Regions from separate parts of the Lysobacter firmicutimachus genome, predicted to be linked through region 1. Evidence: riboswitches for the same ligand, from Rfam matches in the RefSeq annotation. Region 1 holds a riboswitch; each other region holds the start of a gene.
The links. A riboswitch is a leader RNA that binds a small molecule or an ion and turns the genes downstream of it on or off. The one in region 1 is predicted to bind cobalamin.
Positions count from the first base shown of each region.

Region 2: another riboswitch for cobalamin. It lies ahead of V2J18_RS06630 (cobaltochelatase subunit CobN); the one in region 1 lies ahead of V2J18_RS05280 (TonB-dependent receptor).
Region 3: another riboswitch for cobalamin. It lies ahead of metE (5-methyltetrahydropteroyltriglutamate--homocysteine S-methyltransferase); the one in region 1 lies ahead of V2J18_RS05280 (TonB-dependent receptor).
Region 4: another riboswitch for cobalamin. It lies ahead of V2J18_RS18005 (ribonucleoside-diphosphate reductase subunit alpha); the one in region 1 lies ahead of V2J18_RS05280 (TonB-dependent receptor).

Region 1 covers NZ_JBANDL010000002.1:1,235,468-1,242,702, forward strand. Annotated here, with positions in the region: gene V2J18_RS05255 (hypothetical protein) at 1-73, shown strand, start outside; gene V2J18_RS05260 (hypothetical protein) at 117-728, shown strand; gene cobO (cob(I)yrinic acid a,c-diamide adenosyltransferase) at 752-1,375, shown strand; gene V2J18_RS05270 (cobyrinic acid a,c-diamide synthase CobB) at 1,480-2,748, shown strand; gene cbiB (adenosylcobinamide-phosphate synthase CbiB) at 2,813-3,730, shown strand; cobalamin riboswitch at 3,871-4,018, shown strand; gene V2J18_RS05280 (TonB-dependent receptor) at 4,261-6,363, shown strand; gene V2J18_RS05285 (PepSY domain-containing protein) at 6,345-7,235, shown strand, end outside.
Region 2 covers NZ_JBANDL010000002.1:1,531,051-1,538,285, forward strand. Annotated here, with positions in the region: gene V2J18_RS06595 (NUDIX hydrolase) at 1-181, opposite strand, end outside; gene V2J18_RS06600 (M16 family metallopeptidase) at 435-1,847, shown strand; gene V2J18_RS06605 (M16 family metallopeptidase) at 1,858-3,279, shown strand; gene V2J18_RS06610 (hypothetical protein) at 3,371-3,817, opposite strand; gene V2J18_RS06615 (hypothetical protein) at 3,834-4,244, opposite strand; gene V2J18_RS06620 (NADPH-dependent FMN reductase) at 4,360-4,959, shown strand; gene V2J18_RS06625 (acyl-CoA thioesterase) at 4,962-5,456, shown strand; cobalamin riboswitch at 5,656-5,936, shown strand; gene V2J18_RS06630 (cobaltochelatase subunit CobN) at 6,136-7,235, shown strand, end outside.
Region 3 covers NZ_JBANDL010000002.1:4,161,987-4,169,221, reverse strand. Annotated here, with positions in the region: gene V2J18_RS18045 (S1/P1 nuclease) at 1-44, opposite strand, end outside; gene V2J18_RS18040 (OmpW/AlkL family protein) at 182-805, opposite strand; gene gap (type I glyceraldehyde-3-phosphate dehydrogenase) at 1,069-2,073, shown strand; gene metE (5-methyltetrahydropteroyltriglutamate--homocysteine S-methyltransferase) at 2,710-4,989, opposite strand; cobalamin riboswitch at 5,197-5,409, opposite strand; partial or broken gene V2J18_RS18025 (COG3904 family protein) at 5,743-6,916, shown strand; gene V2J18_RS18020 (aldo/keto reductase) at 6,908-7,235, opposite strand, start outside.
Region 4 covers NZ_JBANDL010000002.1:4,152,826-4,160,060, reverse strand. Annotated here, with positions in the region: gene V2J18_RS18010 (ribonucleotide-diphosphate reductase subunit beta) at 1-498, opposite strand, end outside; gene V2J18_RS18005 (ribonucleoside-diphosphate reductase subunit alpha) at 622-2,973, opposite strand; cobalamin riboswitch at 3,392-3,685, opposite strand; gene V2J18_RS18000 (DUF2339 domain-containing protein) at 3,808-6,549, shown strand; gene V2J18_RS17995 (DUF3999 domain-containing protein) at 6,546-7,235, shown strand, end outside.

The DNA.
Region 1 (7,235 bases):
CGTCGCCCTGGGCTTCTACGCAGTGATCGCCCACCACCTGCGCCAGCTCGCCGTCGCCCGCCGCCACGATTGATCCGCGCATCGTCACTCATCCGTTCCGTCATCGGAGTCCGAGCATGTCCCCGACCCTAGAGCAAACCCCCGTCGCCCCCTTGCCGCTGCGCTCGCGCAGCGCCCAGATCGGCGTCGGCCTGGCCTTGGCCGTCCTGATGATCTGCACCCGCGGCCAGCACTTCGCCAGCGTCGACGCGCTGCCCAGCGCGTCGTGGGCGGTGTTCTTCCTCGCTGGCGCGATGCTGCGCCCGGCCTGGGGCTTTCCGGCGCTGTTCCTGCTGTCCTCGCTGTTGGATTTGGGCAGCCTGGCACAGGGGCGGATCACCGATTGGTGCCTGTCGCCGGCGTACTGGGCGTTGGCCTTCGCCTACGGTGCGCTGTGGTTCGGCGGCCGGATCTACGCGCGGGCGCATCGCGACGCCTGGAGCGCGGTGCCGCGGCTGGCGTGGGTGTTGCTGGCGACGTCGGCGGTCGCTTATCTGATTTCCAAGGGCGGTTTCTACTTCCTGTCCGGTCGCTACCCCGACGCCAGCCTGGCCGGCTTCCTCGAGCGGGTTCCGCAGTACTACCCGCGCAGCCTGGGCGCCCTGGCCGGCTATGTGGGCGCGGGCTTCGCAGCGTATTCGCTGGCGCGCCTGGTCGGCCAGCGCCCGCGCGTCGGAGCGGCGGCGTGAGCGCCGACGGCCCCGCCGAGGACATGGCGACCTCGCGCGCCGGTTATGCGGCGACCTCCGAAGAGCGTCATCGCGAGCGCATGCAGCGCAAGAAGGAACTGATCGACCGCAAGATCGCCCGCGCCACGGTCGAGCGCGGCGTGCTGGTGGTCAACACCGGCAACGGCAAGGGCAAGAGCTCATCCGGCTTCGGCATGCTGGCGCGCTCGCTCGGTCACGGTCTGCGTTGCGGCGTGGTGCAGTTCATCAAGGGCAGCTTCTCGACCGGCGAGGAGGCGTTCTTCCGCCGCTTCGAGGAGCTGGACTATCACGTGATGGGCGAGGGCTTCACCTGGGAGACCCAGGACAAGCAGCGCGACATCGCCGCCGCACAGGCGGCCTGGGCGGTGGCGGCGCGGATGCTGGCCGACCCGGACTACGACTTCGTCCTGCTCGACGAACTCAATATCGCCCTGGCGCACCGTTACATCGCCCTCGACGACGTGCTCGCCGCGACCGCGGCCCGGCCCGAGCGCCAGCACGTGGTGATCACCGGCCGCGGCGCGCCCGACGCGCTGGTCGAGGCCGCCGACACGGTCACCGAGATGCGCATGGTCAAGCATGCGTTCAAGGCGGGGATCAAGGCGCAGAAGGGGATTGAGTTGTGAACACGGGATGGGGGATTCGGGATTCGGGATTGGCGACGGCCGAAGCCGGCGACTCCGCGTTGCCGAATCCCGAATCCCCGATTCCGAATTCCAGCTGTCCGGCCCTGCTCGTCTCCGCCCCCGCCTCGGGCCAGGGCAAGACCAGCGTCACCGCGGCGATCGCGCGTTGGCACGCGCGGCAGGGGCGGCGGGTGCGGGTGTTCAAGACCGGGCCGGATTTTCTCGATCCGATGGTGCTCGAGCGCGCCAGCGGGCATCCGGTCTACCAACTGGATCTGTGGATGTGCGGCGAGGCCGAGGTGCGCGCGCGGCTGCATCGCGCCGCGGGCGAGGCCGATCTGATCCTGATCGAGGGCGTGATGGGGCTGTTCGACGGCAAGCCGTCCAGCGCCGACCTGGCAGTCGCGCTGGGCGTGCCGGTGCTGGCGGTGATCGACGGTTCGTCGATGGCGCAGACCTTCGGCGCGCTCGCCGCCGGCCTGGCGCGCTACCGCGACGACGTGCGCGTGTACGGCGTCGCCGCCAACCGGATCGGCAGCGAGTATCACGCGCGCTTGCTGCGCGAGAGCCTGCCGGCGGAACTGCGCTGGCTCGGCGCGCTGCCGCGCGACCCGGCGATGGCGCTGCCGGAGCGGCATCTGGGCCTGGTTTCGGCGGGCGAACTCGGCGATCTCGATGCGCGCCTGGACGCGCTCGCCGACGCCTGGGGCGCGCACGCCGACGCCGAACTGCCGCCGCCGGTCGAATTCGCCGCGGCCGCGCCGCCGCCGGTGCCGCCGGCGCTGCGCGGGAAGACCGTCGCGATCGCCCGCGACGCGGCGTTCTGCTTCCTGTATCCGGCCAATCTGGAGCTGTTGCGCGAGGCCGGCGCCGAGCTGGCATTCTTCTCGCCGCTGGCCGGGGACGCGCTGCCCTGCTGCGATGCGGTGTGGCTGCCGGGCGGTTATCCGGAGCTGCACCTGCCGGCCTTGTCGGCGCGCGCCGACTTGCGCGCGCAGTTGTGCGCGCTGCGCGACGCCGGCACGCCGATCCTGGCCGAATGCGGCGGCCTGTTGTATGCGCTGGACCGGCTCAGCGACCGCGACGGCGCGCAAGGCCGGATGGCCGGCCTGTTGCCGGGCCACGCCGCGCTGCAGCCGAAACTGGCGGCGCTGGGCCTGCAGTCGGTGGAACTGCCCGAAGGCGAGTTGCGCGGGCACACCTTCCACTATGCGCGCGCCGAGATCGCGGCCGCGCCGATCGCGCACTCGCACAATCCCAACGGCGGTCCCAGCCGCGAAGCGCTGTACCGCGACCGTCGGCTCAGCGCCAGCTTCGTGCATTTCTATTTCCCGTCCAACCCGGAGGCGGCGTTGCGTCTGTTCCTGCCATGAGCGCGCTGTCGTGAGCACGCTGTCGTGAGCATGCCTTCGTGAGTGCGCCCTGATGAGCGCTGCCTTGCTGGTGCTGAGCCTGTTCGCCGGGGTGATGCTCGACGCGGCGTTCGGCGAACCGCGGCGCGCCCATCCGCTGGTCGGCTTCGGCCGGCTGGTGCGGGCGATCGAAAACGCTGGGCATGCCGACGGGCGCCTGCGCGGCGTCTTGGCCTGGTCGCTCGCGGTGGCGCCGATCGTCGCCGCGACGGCGTATTTGCAGCTCATCCTGATGGCCCGATCGCCGTGGGCCGGGAGCGCGTTCGGCGCCGTCGTGCTGTATCTGTGCATCGGCTTGCGCAGCCTCGACGAGCATGCCGTGCCGGTGGCCTGCGCCTTGCGCGACGGCGATCTGCAGGCGGCGCGGGACGCGGTGGCGCGCATCGTCAGCCGAGATACCGCCGTGTTGGACGCCGAGCGCGTGGCGGCGGCGGCGACCGAGTCGGTGCTGGAAAACGGCAACGATGCGGTGTTCGGCGCGCTGTTCTGGTACGTAGCGCTGGGGCCGGCCGGCGCGGTCGGCTATCGGCTGGCCAATACGCTGGACGCGATGTGGGGCTATCGCACGCCGCGCTACGAGCGTTTCGGCTGGGCCGCCGCGCGCATCGACGACGTGTTGAACTGGCTGCCCGCGCGACTGACCGCGCTGACCTACGCCGTGCTCGGCGACACCGCGGCGGCGTGGCGCTGCTGGCGCGCGCAGGCGCCGCAGTGGGACAGTCCCAACGCGGGACCGGTGATGGCCGCCGGCGCCGGCGCCTTGCGCGTGCGCCTGGGCGGGGCCGCGCCGTATCACGGCCGGTGGGAGCCGCGCCCCGAACTCGGCGAAGGCGCGGCGCCGGATGCGGAATCTATCGAGCGCGCGCAACGCCTGGTCGGACGCGGCGCGATGCTGTGGCTGGCGACGATCGCTTTCGGCGCATGGCTCTGGCGCGCGCTCTGAGCTGCGGCGCATGCGGCGTGCGGCGTCGCGCGCGCCATACTGCGGTGTGCAGTTGCGGCGCCGCAGGCGCTCGCCTAAAGTCGCGCCGTCCACAGGGTTCGCCGCGCAAGCCATCGCGCGGCATCGGCCGCAAGGCCGAAGGGAAGTCCGGTGACGCCGGCGCCGCGATGCGGCCCGGCCATTCCGGCGCAGCCCCCGCTGCTGTAAGCCTGACGAATCCGCCCATACGCCACTGGTCGTCGCGACCGGGAAGGCCGGCGGAGGAGGTCGAAGGCGAGCCAGAAGACCGACCCTGCGGCGATCAGTCGAACATGCGCTCCGGGGTGCGGGCGCGGGACTGGAGTCGAATCCCGATCGCGTCGCATCCGGCTGTGGCCGGTGCGTCCGCGCGCGGGCCGGGTTCGTGCGTGGACGCGTCGCGGCACCGCGATGCGCCGGCGCCGGCCGCTCCGGGCCTGCGGGCATCCCGTGCGCGAGCACCGGAGACCGCCCGCTTGTCAGCCCGCCTCTTTGATCGCAGGACCCACCGCATGCCCATGCGCGGCGCCTTGCCGCTGCGTCGCCTGAGCTTGGCCCTGATCGGACTGGCCTTCGCCGACACCGCCTGCGCCGACGATTCCACCACCCTCGACGCGGTGCAGGTGCGCGCGCAGTCGCCGCTGGAGCGGGTCGCCGACGCCGGCAGCCGGCTCGGCCTGAGCCTGCGCGAGTTGCCGGCTGCGGTCGAAATCCTCGACGGCGAAACTTTGCGCGAGCGCGGCGACGACACGCCGCAGCGGGCGCTGGCGCGCGCGGCCGGCGTGGTGCCGATGGGCGCGCCCGGCAACGGCGGCTCTTCCTTGAGCCTGCGCGGCTTCTCCGGCCACGGTTCGGTGGCGCAGGTGTACGACGGAACGCGCGTGTTCGTCGCCTCCGGCACGCTGAGCTTTCCCGGCGATACCTGGCAACTCGACCGGATCGAGGTGCTGCGCGGCCCGGCCTCGGTGTTATTCGGCGACAGCAGCATCGGCGGCGTGGTGCATTACGTGCCGCGCGCGTTGCAGAGCGCGCCGCGGCGCGAGGCGATGCTGGCGGCGTCGAGCTGGGACGGGTACCGCTTCGGTCTCGGCGCGGGGCAGGGCGCGGGCGAGCGGGTGCGCTGGCGCGCCGACCTGACCGGCGCCGGCGGCAACGGCGATATCGACCGCGCCGGCTACGAGCGCTACGGCTTCTCCGGCGCGGTGGCCTGGGACCTCAGCCCGCGCCTGACCGCGACCCTCAAGTACGACGGCGGCCGTCGCCACGACCCGCGCTACTTCGGTACGCCGCTGGTCGACGGCCGGCTCGACCGGCGCTTGCGCGAGCGCAATTACGACGTCGCCGACAGCCATGTCCGCTACGACGACGGCCTGGCGCGGCTGCGCTTCGACTATGCGCTGGGCGCCCGCACCCAACTGGTCGCCGAGACCTACCACGTCGCGATCGACCGGCGCTGGCGCAATGCCGAGAGTTACGCCTTCGATCCGCGCAAGAGCACGGTCGTGCGCAGCGATTTCATCGCGATCGGCCACGACCAGGAGCAGTGGGGCCAGCGTTTCGACCTGCTCGCCGTGGGCGAGCTGTGGGGGCGCGCGCAGCGCCTGAACCTGGGCGCCGAAGCCACGCGGGTGCGCTTCACCCACAGCAACAACGGCCCCTACGGCGGCCGCGACACGGTGCCGGCGTTCGACTTCGCCCCCGGCGGCTTCGTCAACCTCGCCGGCACCCGGCCGCGCTTCAGCAGCATCACCCGCCAGCGCGCGCTGTACCTGGAGCACAGCATCGAACTGTGGCCGCGCTGGACCTTGGTCGGCGGCCTGCGCCGCGAGCGCATCGAAGTGCAGCGCAAGGAGCTGCCGGCCGGCACCGGCTTCGGCACGCAATTCGATTTCACCGCCTGGCGCCTGGGCACGGTGTTCGCGTTCGACGGGCGGACGTCGCTGTACGCGCAGACCAGCAAGGGCATCGATCCGATTTCGGGCTTGGTGACCCTGCCGCTGGCGCAGAAGGACTGGTCGCTGACCCCGGCGCGGCAGATCGAGATCGGCCTCAAGCAGGGCTTCGCCGGCGGCCGCGGCGACTGGTCGCTGGCGGCGTACCGGATCGAGAAGCGCAACCTGCTCAGCCGCGACGAGGAGGACCCCAACCGGGTCCAGCAGATCGGGCAGCGCAGTTCGCGCGGCCTCGAACTCGGCCTGGGCTACGCGTTTTCGCCGCGCTGGCGGGTCGACGCCAATGCCGCGGTGCTGGACGCGCGCTTCGACGACTTCAACGAAGTCGTCGCGGGCCGGCTGGTGTCGCGCAACGGTCGCACCCCGGCCAATACGCCCGAGCGCGTGTTCAATCTGTGGCTGGGCTTCGACCCGGTCGAACGCTGGAGCGCCGCGCTGGGGCTGCGCCGGGTCGGCCACCGTTACAACGACAACGCCAATACCTCGCGCATCGACGGCTACACCGTCGCCGACGCGCAACTGTCCTGGCGTCCCCGCACCGGCAGCCGGCTGACCTTGCGCGCGCGCAATCTCGGCGATGCGCTGTACGTCGGCTCGGGCCGCTCACAGGCGCTGCTCGGGCCGGGACGCGAGTTCGAGCTGGAATGGACGCAGCGCTTTTGAACGCGCTCAAGCGCCAGCTGCAGCTGTGGCATCGCTGGCTGGGAGTCGTCCTGGCCGTGCCGGTGCTGCTGTGGTTCCTGTCCGGCGCGGTGTTGTTGTTCGTGCCGTTACCGCGCTTGAGCGAGGCCGAGTCGCGCGCCGGGCGATCCGATCTGGCGCTGGCGGCGGTCCGCATCGACGCACGCCAGGCGGCCCGGGCCGCGGGTCTGGACGCCCCGCCGCAGCGCGCGCGGCTGGGCATGCTCGGCGCGCGGCCGGTGTGGCGGCTGCGCGACGGCGAGGAGCGCTGGCATCTGGTCGGCGCCGACGACGGCCGCGTGCTGCCCGAGCTCAATGCTTCGGCCGCCGCGGCCGTGGCGCGCGATTTCCAGCGTCGCCGCGGACAGGCGGAGTCGGCGCCGCAGTACCTGGGGCGGATCGAGCGCGACCAGTGGACGCTCAACGGTCTGTCCGGCCTGCGTCCGCCGCTGCACAAGCTGCGTTTCGCCGACGCGCAGGCGACCGAACTGTACGTGTCGGCGAGCACCGGCGAAGCGGTGCGCGACAGCACCCGCAGCGAGCGCGGCTGGAACTGGGTCGGCGCGATCGTGCATTGGATCTACCCGACAGCGCTGCGCGCGCAGCCGGCGTTGTGGCGCCAAGTGGTGATGTGGCTGTCGGGCGCGGCCTTGTTCGCGGCATTGGCCGGGGTGGCGATCGGTGCCTGGCGCAGCATCGATGCCTGGCGCCGGGTGCGCCGGATCAGTCAATACCGCGGCGTTTACGCCTGGCACCACTGGCTCGGCTGGGGCGGCGGCTTGCTGATGCTGAGCTGGCTGTTCAGCGGCTGGATGTCGATGGGTCCCATGCGCGCGCCGCCGAACCCGGCGTTG
Region 2 (7,235 bases), 300 kb from region 1:
CGCGGATCTCGCGGCGCATGCCGGCGACCACGTCCTCGTCGCGCTCGAGCTTGCCGCCCAGGCCGTTGTACTTGCCGAGCTGGTGATCGTCGGGGCGGGCGTTGCGATGCACCATCAGCACCTGGCGGCCATCGGGCGAGAGTACGTAACCGAGGGTGGCGACGATGGGCGTGTACGGCATCGGGAATTCCTGGACGGGGCGCGCCGCCGGCGGGCGGCGGACGTGGGCCGCACAGTGTCGGCCATTCGCCGCGCCCAGGCCAGGACCGTCGTCAACGCAGATCGCGGTCGTCGCCCTACGTGACTTTCGACCCATGTTTTTCGTCCGGCCGCGCGCCGTGCCGCGCCGGGTTAGCGTGCGGCCGCCTCCGTCACGTAGCATCGGGGGCCCGCCGCGGTTGCGGACGGACCATTCGACCAGGAAGGAGACATCCATGCGCAAGCGTCATCTGAGCGTATTGCTGGCCGGCCTGACCACGATCGCCAGCGCCGCGTCCGCCACCGCGCACGCCGCCGAGAGCGATCGCTGGCAAGTGCCGGTCGCGGTGAAGAAACTCGACAACGGACTGACCGTGGTCGTATCCCAGGACCGCAGCTCGCCGACCGTCGGCGTCAGCGTGGTCTACCACGTCGGCATGCGCCTGGAGCCGCGCAACCGCACCGGCTTCGCCCACCTGTTCGAACACCTGATGTTCCAGGGCACGCCGGTCGCGCCCAAGGGCGTGTTCGACAACGTCATCAGCGGCGGCGGCGGACGCAACAACGGCTCGACCCGGGCCGACTTCACCAACTACATCGAGGTCGCGCCGGTGTCGGCGCTGGACCGCATTCTGTGGCTGGAAGCGGACCGGATGAAGACCCTGGATTTCAACCCGGCCACGCTCAAGAACCAGCAGGACGTGGTCAAGGAAGAGATCCGGGTCAACGTGAAGAACAAGCCCTACGGCGGCTTCATGTGGATCGACATCGCCCAGCAGGCGTTCCAGAAGTGGGAGAACAACCACGACGGCTACGGCAGCTTCGAGGACCTGGAGAACGCCAGCCTCGACGACGTGCGTTCGTTCCACCGCGACTACTACGGCCCCAACAACGCCGTGCTCGGCATCGCCGGCGACATCAGCCCCGAGGACGCGTTCAAGCTCGCCGACAAGTACTTCGGCGCGATTCCGGGCCGGCCGACGCCGGAAGCGCCGGATTTCTCCGAAGGCCTCAACACCGAGGAGAAGCGCATCACCCAGAGCGACGCGCTGGCGCAGGTGCCGGCGGTGGCCGCGGCCTGGAAGATGCCCGCGCGCGGCAGCCGCGACCAGGCGCCGATGGCGGTGCTCGGCAACCTGCTCGCCGGCGACGAGGCTTCGCGGCTCTACCAGGGCCTGGTCAAGCAGCGCCAGATCGCGATCAACATCGATCCGCTGTACGGCCTGACCGACCCCTGGAGCTACAACGGCCCGACCCTGTTCACCCTGTTCGCGCTGTACCGCCCCGACAGCAGCGCCGACGCGGTGCTGGCGGCGATCGACGAGGAGGTCGCCAAGGTCGCCCGCGAAGGCGTCGACGCGGCCACCCTCAAGCGGGTCAAGACCCGCATGCTGGCCGACTGGTACAACGGCCTGGAAAGCTTCATCGAGCGCGCCGACACCGTCGCGCGCATGCAGACCCTGTGGGGCGACGCGCAGGTGGTGAACAAGGTGCCGGGCTGGATCGAAGGCGTGACCTCGGCCGACCTGCAGCGCGTCGCCAAGACCTATCTGACCCGCGCCAACCGCACCGTGATCGACCGCCGTCCGGCGGCGATGATGCCCGGCGCGGCCAAGCCCGCGGCCGCCGCGCCGGCCGGCCAGCACTGAGGAGACGACCATGACGATCCACAAGACTCTGCTCGCGTTCTCCACCGCGCTGGTGCTGTTCGGCAGCACCGCGGCGATGGCCGGTCCCGGCGTCAAACTGCCCGAGCAACTGCCGCCGTTGGCCGCCGACAAGGCGCTGCCGGTGCCGCAGATCGCGCAGAAGACCCTCGCCAACGGCCTGCAGGTGTGGGTGGTGCCGCGCCAGGGCGTGCCGCGCGTGGACTACGTGCTGGCGATGCGCAACGCCGGCCTGGCCGCCGATGCGGCCGACGCGCCGGGCTTCGCTTCGTTGTACGCCGGCTTGCTGACCCAGGGCACCGCCAAGCGCGACGCCAAGGCGATCGCCGAAGCGGCGCAGGGCTACGGCGGCGGCATCGGCGCCAGCGCCGCCAACGACGGCATCCAGCTCAGCGCCAACGCGTTGCCTTCGCAGGCCGAACCGATGCTGCGCCTGCTGGCCGAAGTCGCGCAGCAGCCGACCTTCCCCGACGGCGAGGTCAAGCTGGCCCAGGCCAATGCCTTGCAAGGCTTGAAAGTCGCGCAGTCGCAGCCGGGCTTCAAGGCAACCCAGGCGCTGCTCGCCACCACTTTCGGCGATCACCCCTACGCGCGGGTGCAACCGACCGAGGCGGCGATCAACGCGGTCACCGCCGAAAAGGTGCGGGCCGAGCATCTGCGCCGTTTCCGCCCCGACCGCGGTTTGCTGGTCATCACCGGCCGGATCGCGCCGGAGCAGGGCTTCAAGCTCGCCGAGGCGGCGTTCGCCGGCTGGAAGGCCGAAGGCGAGCCGATCGCCGACGCGGTGCCGGCGCGGCGCGAGGCGCCGCCGAAGCGCGTGTTCGTGCAGCGCGACGGCAGCGTGCAGTCGGCGGTGCGGCTGGGCCATCCGTCGATCGCCGCGACCGATGCCGACTACGTGCCGGCGCAATTGGCCGGGATCGTGCTGGGCGGCGGCTTCAGCAGCCGGCTGATGCAGAACCTGCGCGAGGACAAGGGCTACACCTACGGCGCGCGCGGCGGACTCAGCGCGATGCGCGCCGGCGGTCTGGTCCAGGCTTCGGCCGATGTGCGCAACGAGGTCACCGGCGAGGCGATCAAGGAGTTCCTGTACGAGTTCGGCAAGCTCAACGATTACAAAGTCGATGCGCCCGAGCTGGAGGACACCAAGCGCTACGTCGCCGGCGGCTATCTGATCAACAACCAGATGCAAGGCGCGGTCGCCGCGACCCTGGCCAACAACTGGCTGGCGGGACTGGCGCCGGAGTTCCTCGGCGAGTACGTGCCGAAGGTGCGCGCGGTCGGCGCCGAGCAAGTGCAGGCGATGGCGCGCAAGTACTACGCACCGAAGGACTTGTCGATCATCGTGGTCGGCGACGCCAAGGCCCTGGGCAATCAACTCAAGCCTTACGGCGAATTCGGTTCCGGTTTCTGAGCCGGATCGCTGGCGCAACGAACCAGCCCCGGTCGCCAGACCGGGGCTGTTCGTATGTGCGCCGGGGCTTCGGCGAACGCCGCTGCGGCGCTCAGCTCTCGCCGAACCACTTCAGCACCACGCCGACCGCGATCGCGGCGAACGCCAGCCCGGCCGCACCGTAGATCAGGCCGTTGAGGAAGAAGCCGTGGCCGCCCGGAAACGCGCCGACGACGGCGCCGGTCAGCGCCGCATAGATCGCGTAGACCGGTATGAAGATCAGCCGCGCCAGCCACACGCCGCGCTCGCCGCGGTCGCGATCCGGGGCCAGCGGTCGGCCGGTGGCGGCCCAGCGCAGCGCCATGCGCGCCAGCACCAACGGCGCCATCAGCAGAGCGACCGCTTCCAGCGTCTTGTAGCCGACGATCAGGCCGACCGCGAGCAGGCCGCCGCCGAGCCACATCGCGGTATCGTCGCCGGGCGCGCCATAGCGGGCCAGGGCGGCGCCGAGGGCGAACGCGGCCACGAACGCGCCGAATCCGTACAGCACTTGTTTCATCAGCGTTCCTTTTTCTTCAGGGGTCCTTCGGCCCGCGCGCGACGCAGCGGGCGCCCAGCCCACTGGCCGGCAACGGCAGCAGCAGGCCGGCGATCAGCATCCATAGCGGGTGGGCGAACATCGCATTGACCGCGATCACGCCGCAGACGATCAGCGCGCCGACGACCAGCGCGGCGCCGCGCCGGTGCCGGCGCGAGATCAACGCCGCGACCAGGCCGCCGTCGAAGGCGGCCACGGTCCAGCCGGCGACCACCGGGGCCAGGGCGGCGAACGGTGCGTCGGCCACATGCGCGGCCCAAGCCGCCATGTCGCGCGGGTCGGCGCCGGGCGGGAACGGGTGCAGGCGGGCCGAGCCGAACTCGAACAACTTCATCGTCGCCATCGCCACCAGCATGCCGGCGACCACTGCCAGGATCGTACGTGCCATGGTCCGCGCCTCCCCAGGGTCGGTGGCCGCGAGCATCGCGCCGCCGCCGTCGCCGCGCAAGCTCCCGCTGCCGGAGGGGCTCGCGCATAATTCCCGCTTCGCCACGGAGCCCGCCATGTCCGCCGCCATTCCTTCCGCCACCCCGCGCCTGCTGGCTTTCGCCGGCAGCCTGCGCCAGGGCTCCTTCAACCGCCGCCTGATCCCGGTCCTGGCCGAGGGGGCGCGCGCCGCCGGCGCCGAAGTGACCCTGATCGAACTGCGCGACTACGCGTTGCCGATCTACGACGGCGACATCGAAGCCGAGGCCATGCCCGACAACGCGCGCCGGCTGCAGGCGCTGATGGCCGAGCACGACGGCCTGCTGATCAGCACGCCGGAGTACAACGGTTCGATGCCGGCCCTGGTCAAGAACACTCTGGACTGGATCTCGCGCCCGCTCGCGGACGGCCGCTCCGGTACCGCGCTGTTCGCCGACAAGGTCGCCGGCATCGTCTCGGCGTCGCCGGGGCCGCTCGGCGGGCTGCGCTCGCTGCTGGTGCTGCGCGATGCGCTGGCCAAGCTCGGGCTGCTGGTGGTGCCGCAACAGGTCGCGGTCGGCCAGGCCGGCGACAAGCTCGCCGACTACGGCCAGCTCAACGACGAGCGCCAGCGCGAAGCCGTGCAGCGGGTCGGCGCCGCGGTGGTGCGGCACATCAAGGTCGTGCGGGAGGGCTGAGCATGAAAGGGCAGCAACGCGAACTGAACCTGCGCTTCCTGGCCCAGCCGACCGACGTCAACTACGGCGGCAAGGTCCACGGCGGCATGGTCATGAAGTGGATCGACCAGGCCGGCTACGCCGCGGCGGTCGGCTGGAGCGGCAAGTACAGCGTCACCGTCGCGGTCGGCGGCATCCGCTTCGTCGCGCCGATCCGGATCAGCGACCTGGTCACCGTGCACACCAAGCTGATCCACACCGGCACCAGCAGCATGCACTTCGCGGTCGACGTGAAGGCGCGCGACCCGGGCCTGGACGACGGCGTGGCCGAAGAGCGCCTGTGCACCCACTGCGTGATCGTGTTCGTGGCGATGGACGCCGAGGGCAAGCCGACGCCGGTGCCGGCGTGGACGCCGCTGACCGAGGACGACAAGCGCCTGGCCGAGTACGCGCTGAAGATCATGGAACTCAGCAAGGGCATCGAGGCGACGGTCGAGCGTTACGTGCACGAGGGGTGAGCGGCGTGCGGGGAGTCGGCGCGTCATCGATCGCCCCCTTCGAAAGAGTGGGCCAGCGCCCGGCGCAACTGGGTTGCTGAGCGGGGTTCGCAGCGCGGGAGGATGGGCTCCGCACGCCCAACGCGGCGCCCACCGGCTCGGCACGCTGCCGCCGTCTCCATACTCCCGCGTCCGCGCCGTGCCGGCGCGCTGTGCTAGATTGCGCGCGCTTTGCATCTGGTGCCGCCTCGCCCTCCGGCGACGCGGTTAAACGGGAAGCCGGTGCGTCCGCGAGGCTGCGGACCAGTCCGGCGCTGCCCCTGCAACGGTAGGCGGGTAAAGCATCGGCACGTCGGCGACGGCCGGCGGTCGCGTCCGGCGTGGATGCGAACCGCCCGCACTCGCCCAGCCACTGGAGCCTGCGCTCCGGGAAGGCGCCGATGCGCCGGGTTCGTCCCGGCCCCCGCAAGCCCGGAGACCGGCCGGTGCGTACGCGGTGGACGTCGCGGAGGGCGGCGTCGCGCGCCCGTGCACCGGGTCCGTGGCCTGTCTCTTCGTCCGTCGTTCGCCTCCTTCATCCAGCTCCGCACAGGGCGTGCGGCGAGCGAGGCCGTCGATGCGTGTTGCGCGTGGTGTTGTCGAGCGTGGTGTCCGTGAGCGCGGAGTCCTTGGGCATGCGGTCGCTCGCCGATGGCGCGCCTTGGGCGCCGCGGCCCTGCTGGCGTTCGCCGCCGCCGCCCCGGCCAAGACCGTGTTCGGCGTAGTCTCCGAGCGCGCCGCGCCGGAAGCGGCCGAGGCCGCACGCGAATTGTTGGCGACCCGACCCGGCGACCGCATCGTGCTGCGCACGCCGCAGCAGCTCGAAGCCCTGGATCGCGGGCAACTGCGCGAACTGGTCGGCGGCAGCGACGCGGTGATCGCAGTGGCCTTGTTCGGCGAACAGGGCGTGCGCCTGCGCGAGGCGGCGTCCTGGTTGCGTCAGCGTGGACGCGGTCCGCAGCGCCTGTACGCCTTTCACGGCGAAGCCGGCCTGACCCAGTCCAGCCATCGCGAAGGTCACGGCCTGGGCGCATTCAGCGCCGACGAACTGATCCGCGTCACCGCCGAAACGCCGCCGCCCGAGCTGGTCCGGCGCGCCCGCGGCGACGCCTTCGCCGGCGAATGGCTCGACCTGCGCGCGCTGTGGCGCGAAGGCGGCAACCGCAACCTGCAGCGCAGCTACGCCTTTCTGCTCGACGGCGGCGCGGTGCCGGCGGCGCAGCCGCAGCCGGATCTGGTGCTGCGCCAGAACGGCGCGGCGGTCGCCGCGCCGGCCGCCGATGCCCGGCCGCTGCTGGCGGTGCTGGACCTCAACAACGCCGACGTCGCCACCGGCGACGCGCTGTGCGCACAAGCGCAGGCGCAGGGACTGGCCTGCCTGGGGCTGTACGCACGCTGGGGCGAGGCGTCGCTGCAGGCGGTGCAGAACCTGCGTGCCATGCTCGGCGCGCAGCCGCTGGCCGGGCTGGTGGTGCTGCAGGACTTCGTGGTCGGCGCCGCCGAAGGCCGCGACGCGGCGACCCGCGCGATCGCCGCGCTCGACGTGCCGGTGTTCAAGGCGATCCGCCTGCTCGATCGCGGCCAAGCGCAATGGCGTTTGTCCGGCGACGGCCTGCCGGCCTCCAGCGTGCAGTACCGGGTCGCGATGTCGGAGCTGCAGGGCAGCAGCCAGCCGATGGTGCTGGCCGCGGCCGGCGCGCCGCGCATCGATCCGCTGACCGGGGTGCGCCTGCAGCGGCCCGAGCCGCTGAGCGGCGAGAT
Region 3 (7,235 bases), 2.9 Mb from region 1:
GCGGCCAGGGAAGACGGACGTGAGCGGTGACCGGATGCGTTCATCGGACGCACTTTAGCCGAGCCGGCCGGGCCGCGACTGTCCGAACATGGCGGTGCGCGGCGTCGCTCGCGGTCGCCGCGCGACGGCCGCGCCGCGGGCGCGGCGGCGGCCGGAACGACGGGCCGAAGCCCGCCGCGGATCAGAACTTCATCACGTAGGCCAGGCCGTACACGGTCGGGTCGATGTCGGCCTTGCCGATCTTCTCGCCTTCCAGCTCGACGTCGCTGCGGATGTCCATCCAGCGCGCATCGACGCGGATCGCGCTGCGCTCGCTGAGGATGAAGTCGATGCCGGCGTGGGCGGCGACGCCGACCGAGTCTTCCAGGCGCAGGTCCAGCCCGTCCAGCGCGCCGGTGGTCTTCTCGCTGAAGAAGGTCGTGTAGTTGATGCCGACGCCGACGAAGGGCGAGACGGTACCGCGGCTGTTCCAGTGGTACTGCAGCGAGAAGGTCGGCGGCAGGTGCTTGGTCTCGCCGACCTTGCCCACGCCCTTGACCGCGATGTCGTGCTTGAACGGCGTTGCGGCCAGCACCTCGATGCCGAGGTTCTCGCGGATGAAGTATTCGAAAGTGAAGGTCGGCTGGACGTTGTCGTCGATTTCCAACTGGGCCGCACCGTTGAGGACGGTGCCGTTGTTGGACTTCGGGTTGACCTGGTGGACGCCGATGCCGACGGTGAAGTTGCCGGCTTGCTGGGCCAGGGCCGGCTGGGCCGCGCAGGCGAGGGCTGCGGCGAGGGCGCCGCCGATCAGACGATGGTTCATTCCTTGAGTCCCCTGGGTGGTCGGAAAGGCCGGATTGTAATCATGCTGAACGGGGCTTGCGCCACTGCGCACTCTAAAGAGGGGCGGCAAAATCAAACTTTGACCCCGATCCCAGTCCTTTCCGGCCCCCTTGCCGCCCGTCCGGCCCCCGGCCCCCGGCCCCGGAGACCGTCGGGTGCCGGTCCTGCGGGCCGGGGGCGGGGCTTGTTAGAATGGCGGTTTCCCCAAACGACCCGCCCCGGGGCGGCCGCAGGAGTACCTCAATGACGATCAAGGTAGGCATCAACGGCTTCGGCCGCATCGGGCGCAATGTCCTGCGCGCGGCCGTGCAGAACTTCGGCAACGAGATCGAAATCGTCGCCATCAACGATCTGCTCGAGCCGGACTACCTGGCTTACATGCTGCAGTACGACTCGGTCCACGGCCGCTTCAAGGGCACGGTCGCGGTCGAAGGCAACACCCTGATCGTCAACGGCAAGAAGATCCGTCTGACCCAGGAACGCGACCCGGCCAACCTGAAGTGGGACGAGGTCGGCGCCGAGGTGGTGATCGAGTCCACCGGCCTGTTCCTGGACAAGGCCACCGCGCAGAAGCATCTCGATGCGGGCGCCAAGAAGGTGGTGCTGTCGGCGCCGTCGAAGGACGACACGCCGATGTTCGTCTACGGCGTCAACGACAAGACCTACAAGGGCGAAGCGATCGTCTCCAACGCCTCGTGCACCACCAACTGCCTGGCCCCGCTGGCCAAGGTGCTGAACGACAAGTGGGGCATCAAGCGCGGCCTGATGACCACCGTGCACGCCGCCACCGCCACCCAGAAGACCGTCGACGGCCCGTCCAACAAGGACTGGCGCGGCGGCCGCGGCATCCTGGAGAACATCATCCCGTCCAGCACCGGCGCGGCCAAGGCGGTCGGCGTGGTGATTCCGGAACTCAACAAGAAGCTCACCGGCATGTCGTTCCGCGTGCCGACCTCGGACGTGTCGGTGGTCGACCTGACCGTCGAGCTGACCAAGGAAGCCACCTACGCCGAGATCTGCGCCGAGATGAAGGCGCAGTCGGAAGGCGCGCTGAAGGGCGTGCTGGGCTACACCGAAGACAAGGTCGTGGCGACCGACTTCCGCGGCGACGCGCGCACCTCGATCTTCGACGCCGAGGCCGGCATCGCCCTGGACGGCACCTTCGTCAAGCTGGTCAGCTGGTACGACAACGAGTGGGGCTACTCGAACAAGTGCCTGGAAATGGTCAAGGTCGTCGCCGCCAAGTAAGCGGCGGTCGCCGGCGCCCCCGGCGTAGGCAACGATCCGGAAGAGCCCCGCATCCGCGGGGCTTTTTCTTTTGCCCCTGTAGGAGCGGCGTAAGCCGCGACCGCGCTGCTGCGATCTCGCGCCGTTTGCCGTTCGAAGGCTTCGAAAGCTTCAAAGCTTTAAAGCTTTAAAGCTTTGAAGCTTTAAAGCTCTAAAGCTCTAAAGCCAAGCTTCCGTCCGCAAGCGGCCGGGTCACTTTCTTTGTCCAAGCCCCCTGTAGGAGCGGCGTAAGCCGCGACCGCACTGCTGCGGTCTCGCGCCGTTTGTCGTTCGAAGGCTTCGAAGTCTTCAGAGCTTCAATGCTTCCGTCCGCAAGCGGCCGGGTCACTTTCTTTGTCCAAGGCGACAACGTCCCACGGGATTTCCTTCGGTCAAAAGTAACCAAAGAAAACGCCACAACTGTTTCGAATCAAGAGCCGCTATGGGGCAAGGTTTGCGCAGGGCTGCTCCGCACAGGCCCTCCCTGGCCTGGCTGCGCACGGCCCGCCTCCCTGCGGGCCTCCCTCCGGGACTGCTTTTGTTCTGGCGAGTCCGTCGCGACGCCAAGCTCAAAAGCAACAGCAACAGCAACAGCAACCGCGCAAGCTTGCCGGTCGCTCAGGCCGGTGCGGCGACCGATTCGCGCAGGCCGCGCGCGGCCTGCACCATCGCCTGCAACGCCGCGCGCACTTCCGGCCAGCCGCGGGTCTTCAGGCCGCAGTCCGGGTTCACCCACAGTTGCTCCGGCGCCAGCACCTGCAGGGCCTTGTCGAGCAGCGCGCGCATTTCCGCCTCGCTCGGCACCCGCGGCGAGTGGATGTCGTAGACCCCCGGGCCGATGCCGTTGGGATAGCGGTAGCGGGCGAAGGCGTCGAGCAGCTCCATGCGCGAGCGCGAGGTCTCGATCGAGATCACGTCGGCGTCGAGCGCGGCGACCGCCTCGATGATGTCGTTGAACTCGGCGTAGCACATGTGGGTGTGGATCTGGGTCGCGTCGCTGACCCCGCTGGCGGCGAGGCGGAAGCAGTCGCCGGCCCAGGCCAGGTAAGCCGGCCAGTCGGCGCGGCGCAGCGGCAGGCCTTCGCGCAACGCGGGCTCGTCGATCTGGATCGCGGCGATGCCGGCCGCGTCCAGGTCCTGCACTTCTTCGCGCAAGGCCAGGGCGATCTGCCGGCAGCTGTCGGCGCGCGGCTGGTCGTCGCGCACGAACGACCACTGCAGGATCGTCACCGGGCCGGTCAGCATGCCCTTGACCGGACGCTCGGTCTGGGTCTGGGCGTAGCGGGTCCAGCGCACGGTCATCGGCTTGGGCCGCGCCACGTCGCCGTACAACACCGGCGGCTTGACGCAGCGCGAGCCGTAGCTCTGCACCCAGCCGTGGGCGGTGAAGGCGAAGCCGTCGAGCCGCTCGCCGAAGTACTCGACCATGTCGTTGCGTTCGAATTCGCCGTGCACCAGCAGGTCCAGGCCCAGCGCTTCCTGCTCCTTCAAGCAGTCGCGGGTTTCCTGTTCCAGGAAGCGGCGATAGCCGGCGTCGTCCAGGCGTCCGGCCTTGTGCTCGGCGCGCGCGCGCCGCACCTGCGCGGTCTGCGGAAACGAGCCGATGGTGGTGGTCGGAAACGGCGGCAAGCCGAGGCGTTTTTGCTGCAAGGCGATGCGGCGCGGATACGGCGAGGCGCGCCGGCCCATTTCAGGGCGCACGTCGGCCAGGCGCTTGCGCACCTGCGGATGGCGCAGCAGCGGCGAGGCCAGGCGCGCGGCGCGCGCGCTCGCGGCGGCGGCCAGTTCGCGCGCAGCGCGCTCGTCGCCGGCCAGGGCGTCGGCGAGCAGGCGCAGTTCTTCGATCTTCTGCTTGGCGTAGGCCATCCACTGCCGTAGCGGCCCGGGCAGCTTGCGTTCCAGTTCCAGATCGGTCGGCACGTGCAGCAGCGAACACGACGGCGCCAGCCAGCGCGCACGTTCGCCGGCGCGGCGCGCCAGGCTCAGCGCCGCATCGAGATCGGCGCGCCAGATGTTGCGGCCGTCGACCACGCCCAGGCTCAGCGCGCGCTCGGCCGGCAGCAGGGCGAGCAGGCTTTCCAGTTGCTGCGGTGCGCGCACCAGATCCAGGTGCAGGCCCTGCACCGGCAATTGCGCCGCCAGCGCGGCATTGTCGCCGAGCCCGCCGAAGTAAGTGGCCAGCAGGCGCTGCGGCGCGTCGGCCTCGGCCAGGGCGGCGTAGGCGCGGCGGTAGGCGGCGCGGTCGGCGTCGTCCAGGTCCAGCACCAGCGCCGGCTCGTCGATCTGCACCCATTGCGCGCCGGCGGCCTTGAGCCGTTCCAGCAACTGCGCATACGCCGGCAGCAGGGCCTCGAGCAGTTCGCGCGGGTCGCCGCCGTCGCGGCGCTTGCCGAGCTTGAGCCAGGTCACCGGGCCGAGCAGCACCGGCCGCGCCTGCAGGCCCAGCGCCTGCGCCTGGGCCAGTTCGGCCAGCGGCTTGTCGGCGCGCAGGGCGAAGCGTTGGCCGGGCTCGAACTGCGGCACCAGGTAGTGGTAGTTGGTGTCGAACCACTTGGTCATTTCCAGCGCGTGCAGATCGCGCCGTCCGTCCTGCACGCCGCGGGCGAGGGCGAAGTAGCCGGCCAACGGATCGTGTTCGTACAGCTCGCGGTGACTGGCCGGAATCGCGTCGAACAGCACCGCGGTGTCGAGCGCCTGGTCGTAAAGGGAGAAGTCGTTGCACGGCACGCTGTCGGCGCCGGCGGCGCCGGCCAGGCGCCAGTGGCGTTCGCGTAGCGCTGCGGCGGCGGCGTACAGGGCGTCGGCCGCGGACTCGCCTTTCCAGAACGATTCCAGGGCCTGCTTGAGCTCGCGCCGCGCGCCGATGCGCGGGAAGCCGAGATGGGTAACGCTGATCATGATGAGTACCTGCGATGCGTGGGCATGACGCAGGGCAACGAAGGAGACCACGGCGGCGCCGGCCCGGCGCTGGCGCGCCCGGCTGCGACGACCCTGGTTTCGACCTTCGCCCCCGCGGGCGAGCCGGCTGCGCGCGGCGGCCGGCGCCGCGAGGGCGCGCGACCGGCGCACGCGCCGGAGTCGGACGGAAGGCGAGCCTTCCGGTCGCGGCAGGTCTTCGGGCTCGGGACTTGAAGCCGGGAAGGGGGGGAGGAACGAGCACGGCTCGTTCCTGACCACGCGTTTCCCGTTTCAGGCTTCTCCTACTGAGGCCGCTTCCCAGGCATTACCGCCCAGTGCCAAGGCCCGTTCGTTTCCCATACCGCTGCGGGGCAGCTCCGGATTCGCACCGGATTCCCTCTGGCCGCCTCCGGGGGACCGGTGGCGGCGTGTCGCATCGCTATATCTTTATGAAGCGATGTTCACCGTAACGACGCCAAGTTACGCAGCGCGGCCGGCGGAGTCAATCGGTGCGCGCGGCTTTGCCCGGTCTGCCGGCTGCGCACGGGTCCGGCGACGGGGCGCGCGCGAGGCGGATTTCGCCGGCTGGCGTTCATGCGGCGCCGACGAAGATGAAGCGCACGGCCGCGGCGGCCGCTTGCGGCGTCGCGACGCCGTTGAGTCGGATAACGGCTGCGGCTAACGTGGCATCGTCGCAACGATGCGCGAGGCGGGCCCGGGACGGCCCGCAATCCCGAATCCGATGGGTGGAACATGTTTTACAGATGGTCGCTTGCGCTGGGTTTGTGTCTGCTGGGCCTGGCAGGCTGCGCGAAGGACGCCGCACCCGATCCGGCCCGCAGCGAGGCGGTGACCCTGGGCAGCCAGAACGAGCCGGCGCGGGCGGCGTCACCGGCGCGCTCGACGCCGCCCAGCGAGGCGGAAGTCTTGCGTGGCACCTACTGGCCGCCGGCCAAGCTCGACAACGGCAGTGCGCGGATCAGCTGCGGCTACGACTACCTGGGCGACGGCGACGGCGAGCGCCTGAGCGGGCTGGATTTCTTCAGCCTGGTCGACGCCCTGGCGCCGTGCCAGTCGGCCGGGGTGGTGCGGGTGCGCTACGAAGGCAAGATCGGCGCCGGCTTCACCGCCCTGGTGCAGCGCGTCGCGGCGATGGCGACGCGGATGGAGATCCCGACCCGGGTCCTCGACATCGATTCCAGCGGCGGCCACGTCGAAGAGGCGATCCGCGCCGGCGACTCGATCGCCGAGTCGGGCTGGTCGATCTGGGTCCGGGACGGCGCGGTCTGCCACAGCGCCTGCGTACTGGTGCTGGCCGCCGGCGACACCCGCTCGGTCGAGGGCAAGGTCGGCATCCATCGGCTGATGCGCGACCGTTCCACCGCGACCTCGCGCGCCGAACTCAGCCGCGAACTGCGCGCGATCAGCCGCGAAGTGCGCGACTACCTGGAGCGCAACGGCGTCGCCACCGCAGTCGCCGATCTGATGATGACCATCGCCAACCGCGATCTGCGCATCCTCACGCCCGACGAATTGACCTTGTACGGCCTGGACGGCAGCAACGCCGCCCAGGACGATCTCGACCGCATCCGCCTGACCCGCAAATGCGGCGAGGACTTCGTGCGCAGGCGCGAACAGGTACGGCGCGAGGTCGACGCGCAGTGCATGGCCGCCGGCAAGGATTTCGGCGAACTGCCCGATTGCGCGCGCGACGTGCAGTCGCGCCATGGTTTCCCGGACCGCAGCTGCCCGAACGACAGCCCGGCCGACTTGTACCTGCACGAGCCCGCGCTGCCGCCGCTGGCGGCGGCGGTCGCGGACGACGAGGCGACCGACAAACCGGCCGACAAGGTCGTCGCGCGCAAGGGCGGCGGCAAGCGCCGCGATTAAAGCGCCCGTCGCGTCGGCGCCTGGCGGATTACCAGCCGCGCTGGATGGGCTGTGCGCCGAGCATGGCCTGGCGGATGCCGGGCAGGGCCAGGAAATCGTGCGGGAAGCCCAGGCGCACCGCGCTGGCTTCGTCCAGCCGTCGCAACTGGGCCGGTTCGAACGCCACGTCGAGTGCGTCCAGATTCTCCAATAGCTGCGCCGGCGTGCGCGCGCCGATCACCGGCACGATCGCCTGCGGGCGCTGCAACAACCAGGCCAGCGCGACCTGCGCCGGGCTGCGCTGCAGCTCTGCGGCGACCGCCTTGACCACCTCGGCGATATCCAGCGCGCGTTCGGTCAGCGCGCCGTTGCCGATC
Region 4 (7,235 bases), 2.9 Mb from region 1:
GCGGCGCTGTTCGCGGGTCTCGATGCGCTTGAGGCCCTGGATCGAGTCGATCCAGCGGAAGCAGAACTCGGCCTTGGCCCGGATCGAGGGAATGTTCTCTACCGCGGCGAAGGCCTTGGCGCGCTCGTTGGGATCGGGCAGGTAGGTGTCGAGCAGGGTCAGGTAGAACTGCACGTGCAGCGCTTCCTCGTACAGCTGTCGCGACAGGTACATGCGCGCTTCCGGCGCGTTGATGTGCTGGTACAGGTTCAGCACCAGGTTGTTAGCGACGATGCTGTCGCCGGTGGCGAAGAACGCGACCAGGCGCTCGACCAGATGGCGTTCGGCCGGGCCGAACTTGTGCTTGAGGTCGTTGACGTCCTGGGAGAAATCGACCTCCTCGACGGTCCAGGTGTTGCGGATCGCGTCGCGGTACATCTCGTAGAACTGCGCGTAGCGCATCGGGCGCAGGGTGAGATCGAAGCCGGGGTCGAGCAGGCGGGGCGGAGCGATGGACATCGTGGTTCCTTGATGCAGCCCTGTAGGAGCGGCGCGAGCCGCGACCGCGGGGTCGCAAGCTCGCGCCGTATGCGCGATGTCGCGGTCGCGACTCGCGTCGCTCCTACAGGAACAGGGTGGTCGTTACTGGCAGGCTTCGCAGGCTTCCGGGTTTTCCAGCGAGCAGGCGATCGCTTCGCTGGGCGTGTACTCCGGCTTCGGCGCGGTCGCGGCCGCCGGGGCGCTGACCGTGGTCTTGGCGATCTTGGTCGCCGGGCGCGAGCGCAGGTAGTAGGTGGTCTTCAGGCCCTTCTTCCAGGCGTACATGTACATCGAGCTGAGCTGGCCGATGTTGGGGCTCTCGATGAACAGGTTGAGCGACTGGCTCTGGTCGATGAACGCGCCGCGGTCGGCGGCCATGTCGATCAGCGAGCGCATCGGCAGCTCCCAGGCGGTGCGGTAGACCTGGCGCAGCGATTCGGGAATCTCGTTCACCGACTGGATCGAGCCTTCGGCCATCTTGATCCGGTCGCGCATGTCGGCGGTCCACAGGCCCAGGCGCTTGAGCTCCTCGACCAGGTACTTGTTGACCACCAGGAAGTCGCCGGACAGAGTCTCGCGCTTGAACAGGTTCGATACCTGCGGTTCGATGCATTCGTAGCAGCCGGCGATCGAGGCGATGGTCGCGGTCGGGGCGATCGCCACCAGCAGCGAGTTGCGCAGGCCGTGCTGCTTGATCCGCGCGCGCAGCTCGGTCCAGCGTTCCGGCTGCGAGGGCTCCACGCCCCAGGCCTCGAACTGCAGTTCGCCGGCGCTGGCGCGGGTGTCGTCGAAGCTGGGGTGCTTGCCGTGCTCGATCGCCAGTTCGTTCGACGCCGCCAGGGCGTGGAAGTAGATGGCTTCGGCGATCTCGCGGCCGAGCTTGCGCGCCGGTTCGGAGTCGAACGGCAGGCGCAGCTTGAAGAACACGTCCTGCAGGCCCATCGCGCCGAGGCCGACCGGGCGCCACTTGAGGTTGGCGCGGCGAGCGGTCTCGATCGGGTAGAAGTTCAGGTCGATCACCCGGTCGAGCTGGCGCACGGCCAGGCGCACGGTCTCGGCCAGCTTGTCGAAGTCGAATGCGCCCTTGCCGTCCTCGAAAATCTCGACGTGGTGGGAGAGATTGATCGAGCCCAGGTTGCACACCGCGGTTTCGTCCTGCGAGGTCACCTCGAGGATCTCGGTGCACAGGTTGGACAGGTGGACCACGTTGCCGTCGCACAGGGTCTGGTTGCAGGCGCGGTTGGACTTGTCCTTGAAGTTCATCCAGCCGTTGCCGGTCTGCGCCAGGGTGCGCATCATCCGGCCGTAGAGGTCGCGCGCCTTGACCTTCTTGGTCGCCAGGCCGGCGGCTTCGGCGGCGTGGTAGGCGCGCTCGAACGCCTCGCCCCACAGGTCGGTCAGTTGCGGCACCTTGGCCGGGTCGAACAGCGACCACTCGCCATCGGCCTCGACCCGGCGCATGAATTCGTCCGGAATCCAGTTGGCCAGGTTGAGGTTGTGGGTGCGGCGCGCTTCGTCGCCGGTGTTGTCGCGCAGCTCCAGGAACTCTTCGACGTCGGCGTGCCACGGTTCCAGGTAGACGCAGGCCGCGCCCTTGCGCTTGCCGCCCTGGTTGACCGCGGCGACCGAGGCGTCGAGGGTCTTGAGCCACGGCACGATGCCGTTGGACAGGCCGTTGGTGGAGCGGATCAGCGAGCCGCGCGAGCGGATGCGGGTGTAGCTCAGGCCGATGCCGCCGCTGAACTTGCTCAGCTTGGCCACGTCCATGTAGCGCTTGTAGATCGCTTCCAGCGAATCGTCCGGCGAATCCAGCAGGAAGCAGCTCGACAACTGCTCGTGGGTGGTGCCGGCGTTGAACAGGGTCGGCGAGGACGGGATGTAGTCGAGCTGGGCCATGCGCCGGTACAGCGCCAGCGCGTCGCCGACGTCTTCGCTCAGCGCGCAGGCGATGCGCAGGAAGAACTGCTGCGGGGTTTCGATCACGGTGCGCGCGGTCGGGTGGCGCAGCAGGTAGCGGTCGTACAGGGTGCGCAGGCCGAAGTAGTCGAACTTGGCGTCCAGGCTGCGGTCGATCGCGTCGTTGAGCTTGCGCGCGTTGGCCTGGACGAATTCGAGCAGGCGCTGGTTGATCAGGCCCAGCTCATGGCCGCGCTGGATCGACTGCGAGAAGGCGTGGATCTCGATCCCGGCGACTTCCTTTTCGATCACCCCCGCCAGCAGGCGCGCGGCGAGGCGGCCGTATTCGGGCTCCTCGGCGGTCAGCAGGGCGGCGGTGCGGATCGACAGTTCGTCGAGTTCGCGCGTGGTCGCGCCGTCGTACAGGCCGGAGATGGTGCGGGTGGCCACGCGCATCGGATCCACCGAGTACAGGCCCTCGCCGCAACGGGTCACCGCGCGCACGATCTTGTTCAGATCGACCGGTTCGCGGCGGCCGCTGCGCTTGGTCACGCTCATGGTGAGGTTGGCCGCGGGCGGGGTCAGGGCGAAGCCGGGCGCGGCGGACGCGTCCTGGCGGGGCGAAGCGGCGCCGGCGGGGGCGGCGGCGACGGAAGGATCGGTGGCGAGCGTGGTCATGGGCGTTACTCCGGGGCAAGGGCGCACGGGTCGCCGGACCTTCCCGCGAAGGCGGCGTGCGGAGGACGCGGACGCGCCATCGCGACGGGCCGCGCGCGCGGCGTCGCCGATGGCACGGCCGTGCCCCCGCGGGCGCGGAAACTCCGGAGCGTGCTGGCAGGGTGTCGCACGCGCCGAGACGGGCGCGGTCCGTTCCGCGCGTGGCGCCGAAACGGACGGACGCGACGGCCGTGAGGCCCTCGCGTTGCGACACCGGCCGTCTTCCCCCGAAGACTCCTGGGCCGGTACCGCGCGGTGTGCAGGCGCGCGGCTGTCGGCAGGTCTTCGGGCTCGGGACTTCAGAGCGAGAAAGAGCGCAGAGACATGAGAGTGAGAGCGGGGCGACCGCTCGTTCGCTGCTCAGGTCTCTGCGCTCTCGGCTCGTTCCTCCTACTAGGGCCGCTTCCCAGGCGCTCCGCCCAGTGCCATGACCCGTTCGTTTCCCATACCGCTGCGGGGCAGCGCCGGCTTCGGGCGGCGTCCAACGCCATGCCCCTACCGGCTTCCCTTTTCAGCCGATCTCGCGACCGGCACCGACGGGCACAACATAGTGTGGTTCGGTCGATCCGTCAACGCGATATCTGGTGAGGAGGCGATGTGCAGGGAGCGTCAAGCCCCTTAATCGCCAAGCCCGGCATGGTGTAACGTGCGCGGCATAAGGACCGGGAAAACGTGATGGAATCACTACTCGTGTTGCTGGCGCTGGCGGTGCTGCTGGTGCCGGTCCTGCTGGTGGTCGCCCTGGTCCAGATCGCCGGGCTGAAGTCGCGCGTGGCCGAGCTGGAGCGCGCGCTGACCGGCCTGCGCAGCGAGGCCGAAGCGCGCGCGCCGACCCTGGCCGAGCGCATGGCGCGCGAAGCGCCGCCACGGCCGGCGCCCCCGGCGCCGGCCGCTGCCCAGGCCGGTCCGGTGCCCGCCGCCCCCGAGCCGCCGCCGTTGCCGTCCGCGCCGCCGGCCGCCGCGCGCGCCGCGCCGGCGGTCGCGCCGCCCACGTTGCCGCCGCGCCCGGCCTCGCCGCGAGCGCCGGCCGCGCCGCCGCCGCCGGATGTGTTCACCCTTGGCCTGCGCTGGTTGCGGCGCTGGTTCAGCGAGGGCAACGTGCCGGTCAAGGTCGGCGTGCTGGTGCTGTTCGCCGGCGTCGCGGCTTTGCTCAAGTACGCCAGCGATCAAGGCTGGATGCGCCTGCCGATGGAGTTGCGCCTGAGCGGCGTGGCCCTGGCGGCGATGGCCGGGCTGGTGTTCGGCTGGCGCCAGCGCGAGCGCAAGCGCGCGTTCGCGTTGAGCCTGCAGGGCGGTGCGATCGGCGTGCTGCTGCTGGTGGTGTTCGCGGCGTTCAAGCTTTACGGCATGATCCCGGCCGGCGCCGCGTTCGGCCTCAGCGTGGCCCTGGTCGCCGGCGCCGGCGTGCTGGCGGTGCGGCAGAACGCGCTCGCGCTGGCGGTGCTGGCGATACTGGCCGGTTTCCTCGCGCCGATCTGGCTGTCGACCGGCTCGGGCAACCATGTCGCCCTGTTCGGCTACTACGCCGTCCTCAACGCCGGCATCTTCGCCATCGCCTGGTGGCGGCCGTGGCGCGCGCTGAACCTGCTCGGCTTCGCTTTCACCTGGGGCATCGGCACCTTGTGGGGCGTGCTGCGCTACCGGCCCGAGCATTTCGCCAGCAGCGAACCCTTCCTGTTGCTGTTCTTCGCCTTCTACCTGCTGATCCCGGTGCTGTACGCGCGCCGCCGCGCCGCCGGCCGACGCGATCTGATCGACGGCTGCCTGGTGTTCGGCACGCCGTTGATCGCGTTCTCGCTGCAGGCCGGCTTGCTCGAAGGCGAGCGCATGCCGCTGGCGTTCTGCGCCCTGGGCCTGGGCGCGCTGTACGCGCTGCTGGCCGTTGGCCTGCGTCGCGACCCGCGCTTCCTCGGCCTGGCCACGCCCTATGCCTTGCTTGCGGTCGGCTTCGCGACCCTGGCCATCCCGCTGGCGTTGGCCGCCGAGGCCACCGCCTGCGTGTTCGCGCTGGAAGGCGCGGCCCTGGTCTGGCTGGGGCTGCGCCAGCGGCGCCCGCTGCCGCAACTGACCGGCGCCGGCCTGCAACTGGCCGCCGCGTTCGCATTCGCGATCGGCGCCAGCGATGCGGTCTGGGACGCGCAGCGGCCGTTGCTCAACCCCAGCTTCGCCGGCGCCTTGCTGATCGCCGGCGCCGGTTTCGCCAGCGCCTGGAGCCATCGCCGCAGCGCCGCGCCGCGGCTGGCGCTGCCGTACTACGTCTGGGGACTGGCCTGGTGGCTGGGCGCGGTCGGCAGCGAGATCGCCGAATTTGTCGCAGCGCGCGAACGCGTCGACGCCGTACTGATGCTGGTCGCCGCGACCGGCCTGGCCGCGGCCGAGGTGTTCCGTCGCCACGATTGGCGCGCGCTGTCGGCGACCGCGACCCTGGCCCTGCTCGCGGCCGTGCCGCTGCTGTTCGCCCAGGTCGAAGCGCACGGGCAGCCGTTCGCCGCTCTGGGGTGGCTGGCCTGGACGGTGTACGCGCTGTGCGGCGCGCGCAGCCTGGCCGCGCTGCGCGAGCGTGCCGGGCCCGAGCTCGGTTTCGCGCACAGCGGTTGGCTGTGGGCCTGGGTCTTGGCGATCGGCATCGGCCTGCATCGCTGGCTGCGTCCGGACGGCCGCGCCGTGCCGCTCGACGAGATCTATGGCAGCGGCTGGACCGCGGCCGCGGTGCTGCTGCCGATGTTGTTGAGCGCGGCCTTGTTGCTGTGGCGCCCACGCGTCGTCGGCTGGCCGGTGGCGGCGCAATTGCCGCGTTGGCGTGCGCCGGCGCTGGCCTCGTTCCTGTTGGCGGCGTGGGCCGCGATCGCAGCGTACGCCTTCGACCCGGCGTCGTCTTCGCCGCTGCCGTGGCTGCCGCTGTTGAATCCGCTGGGTCTGCTGCAGTGGGCGGCGCTGGCGATCGCCGGCGCGTGGCTGGCGTCGCCGTGGGTCGATGCCGGGCTGCAGCGGCGCCGCGTACCGCTGCTGGTGGCGGCCGGTTTCGGCCTGATCACCCTGGAAGTGCTGCGCAGCGCGCATGCCTGGGGCGGAACCCCCTGGGGGCCGTCGATGTTCGACACCAGCCTGGTGCAGACCAGCCTGACCGTGGTCTGGAGCGTGCTCGGCGTGGCCGGCTGGATCGCCGGCTCGCGTCGCGGCCAACGCGGCCTGTGGCTGGCCGGCGCGGTGCTGATGGCGGTGGTGCTGGCCAAGCTGGTGCTGGTCGATCGCGGTCATCTCGGCAATCTGCTCGGCATCGCCTCGTTCATCGCCTACGGCCTGCTGTGCACCGTGGTCGGCTATTTCGCTCCGGCGCCGCCGTCCGCTTCGGCGCCGACGCCGCGTTCTTCGTCCTCGACCGCTTCCTCATCCGACTCCGCGGAGACCGGCGTTTGAATCTTCTGTCCGCTTCGTTCCGCCGCGCGCCGCGCGCGCTGGCCTGGCTGTGCCTGCTGCCGGTCGCGCTCGCCTCCGCCGCGCCGCGCGAGGATTACGCCCGGCAATGGCCCTTGCAGCTCAGCCGCGACGACGGCGGCGCCTACCGGGTCGTGCTCGACGAATCGGTGTACCGGCAGGCGCGCGATGCGCGGTTGCGCGATCTCGACGTGCTCGACGGCGCCGGCAAGCCGGTGCCGGCGGCGGTGTTCGCGCCCGAACAGCCTTTGGCGCGCGCGCCGCAGCGCGCCGGCCTGCCCTGGTTCGCCTTGCCGGCGGCGCCCGCGGACGGCGCCGGTGCGGGCTGGGAATTGGTCAGCGAAGTCGAAAGCGACGGTCGCTTGCGCCGGGTCGAGGCGCGCAGCACCGGCGGCGCCGCGCGCCCGCCGCAGACGGCGTTGCTGATCGATGCCAGCCGGGTGCGTTCGCCGATCCTGGCGCTGGAACTGGAATGGACGCCCGGCGCGGCACTGGAGGCGGCGTACCGGGTCGAGGCCAGCGACGATCTCGACCAATGGCGCGCCGTGTCCAGCAGCGGGCGCCTGATCGATCTGCAGCGCGGCGGCCAGCGCCTGGTGCAACGGCGCATCGTGTTCGATCCGATCGGCGAACAGGCGCGCTATCTGCGCCTGACGCCGCAGGACCCG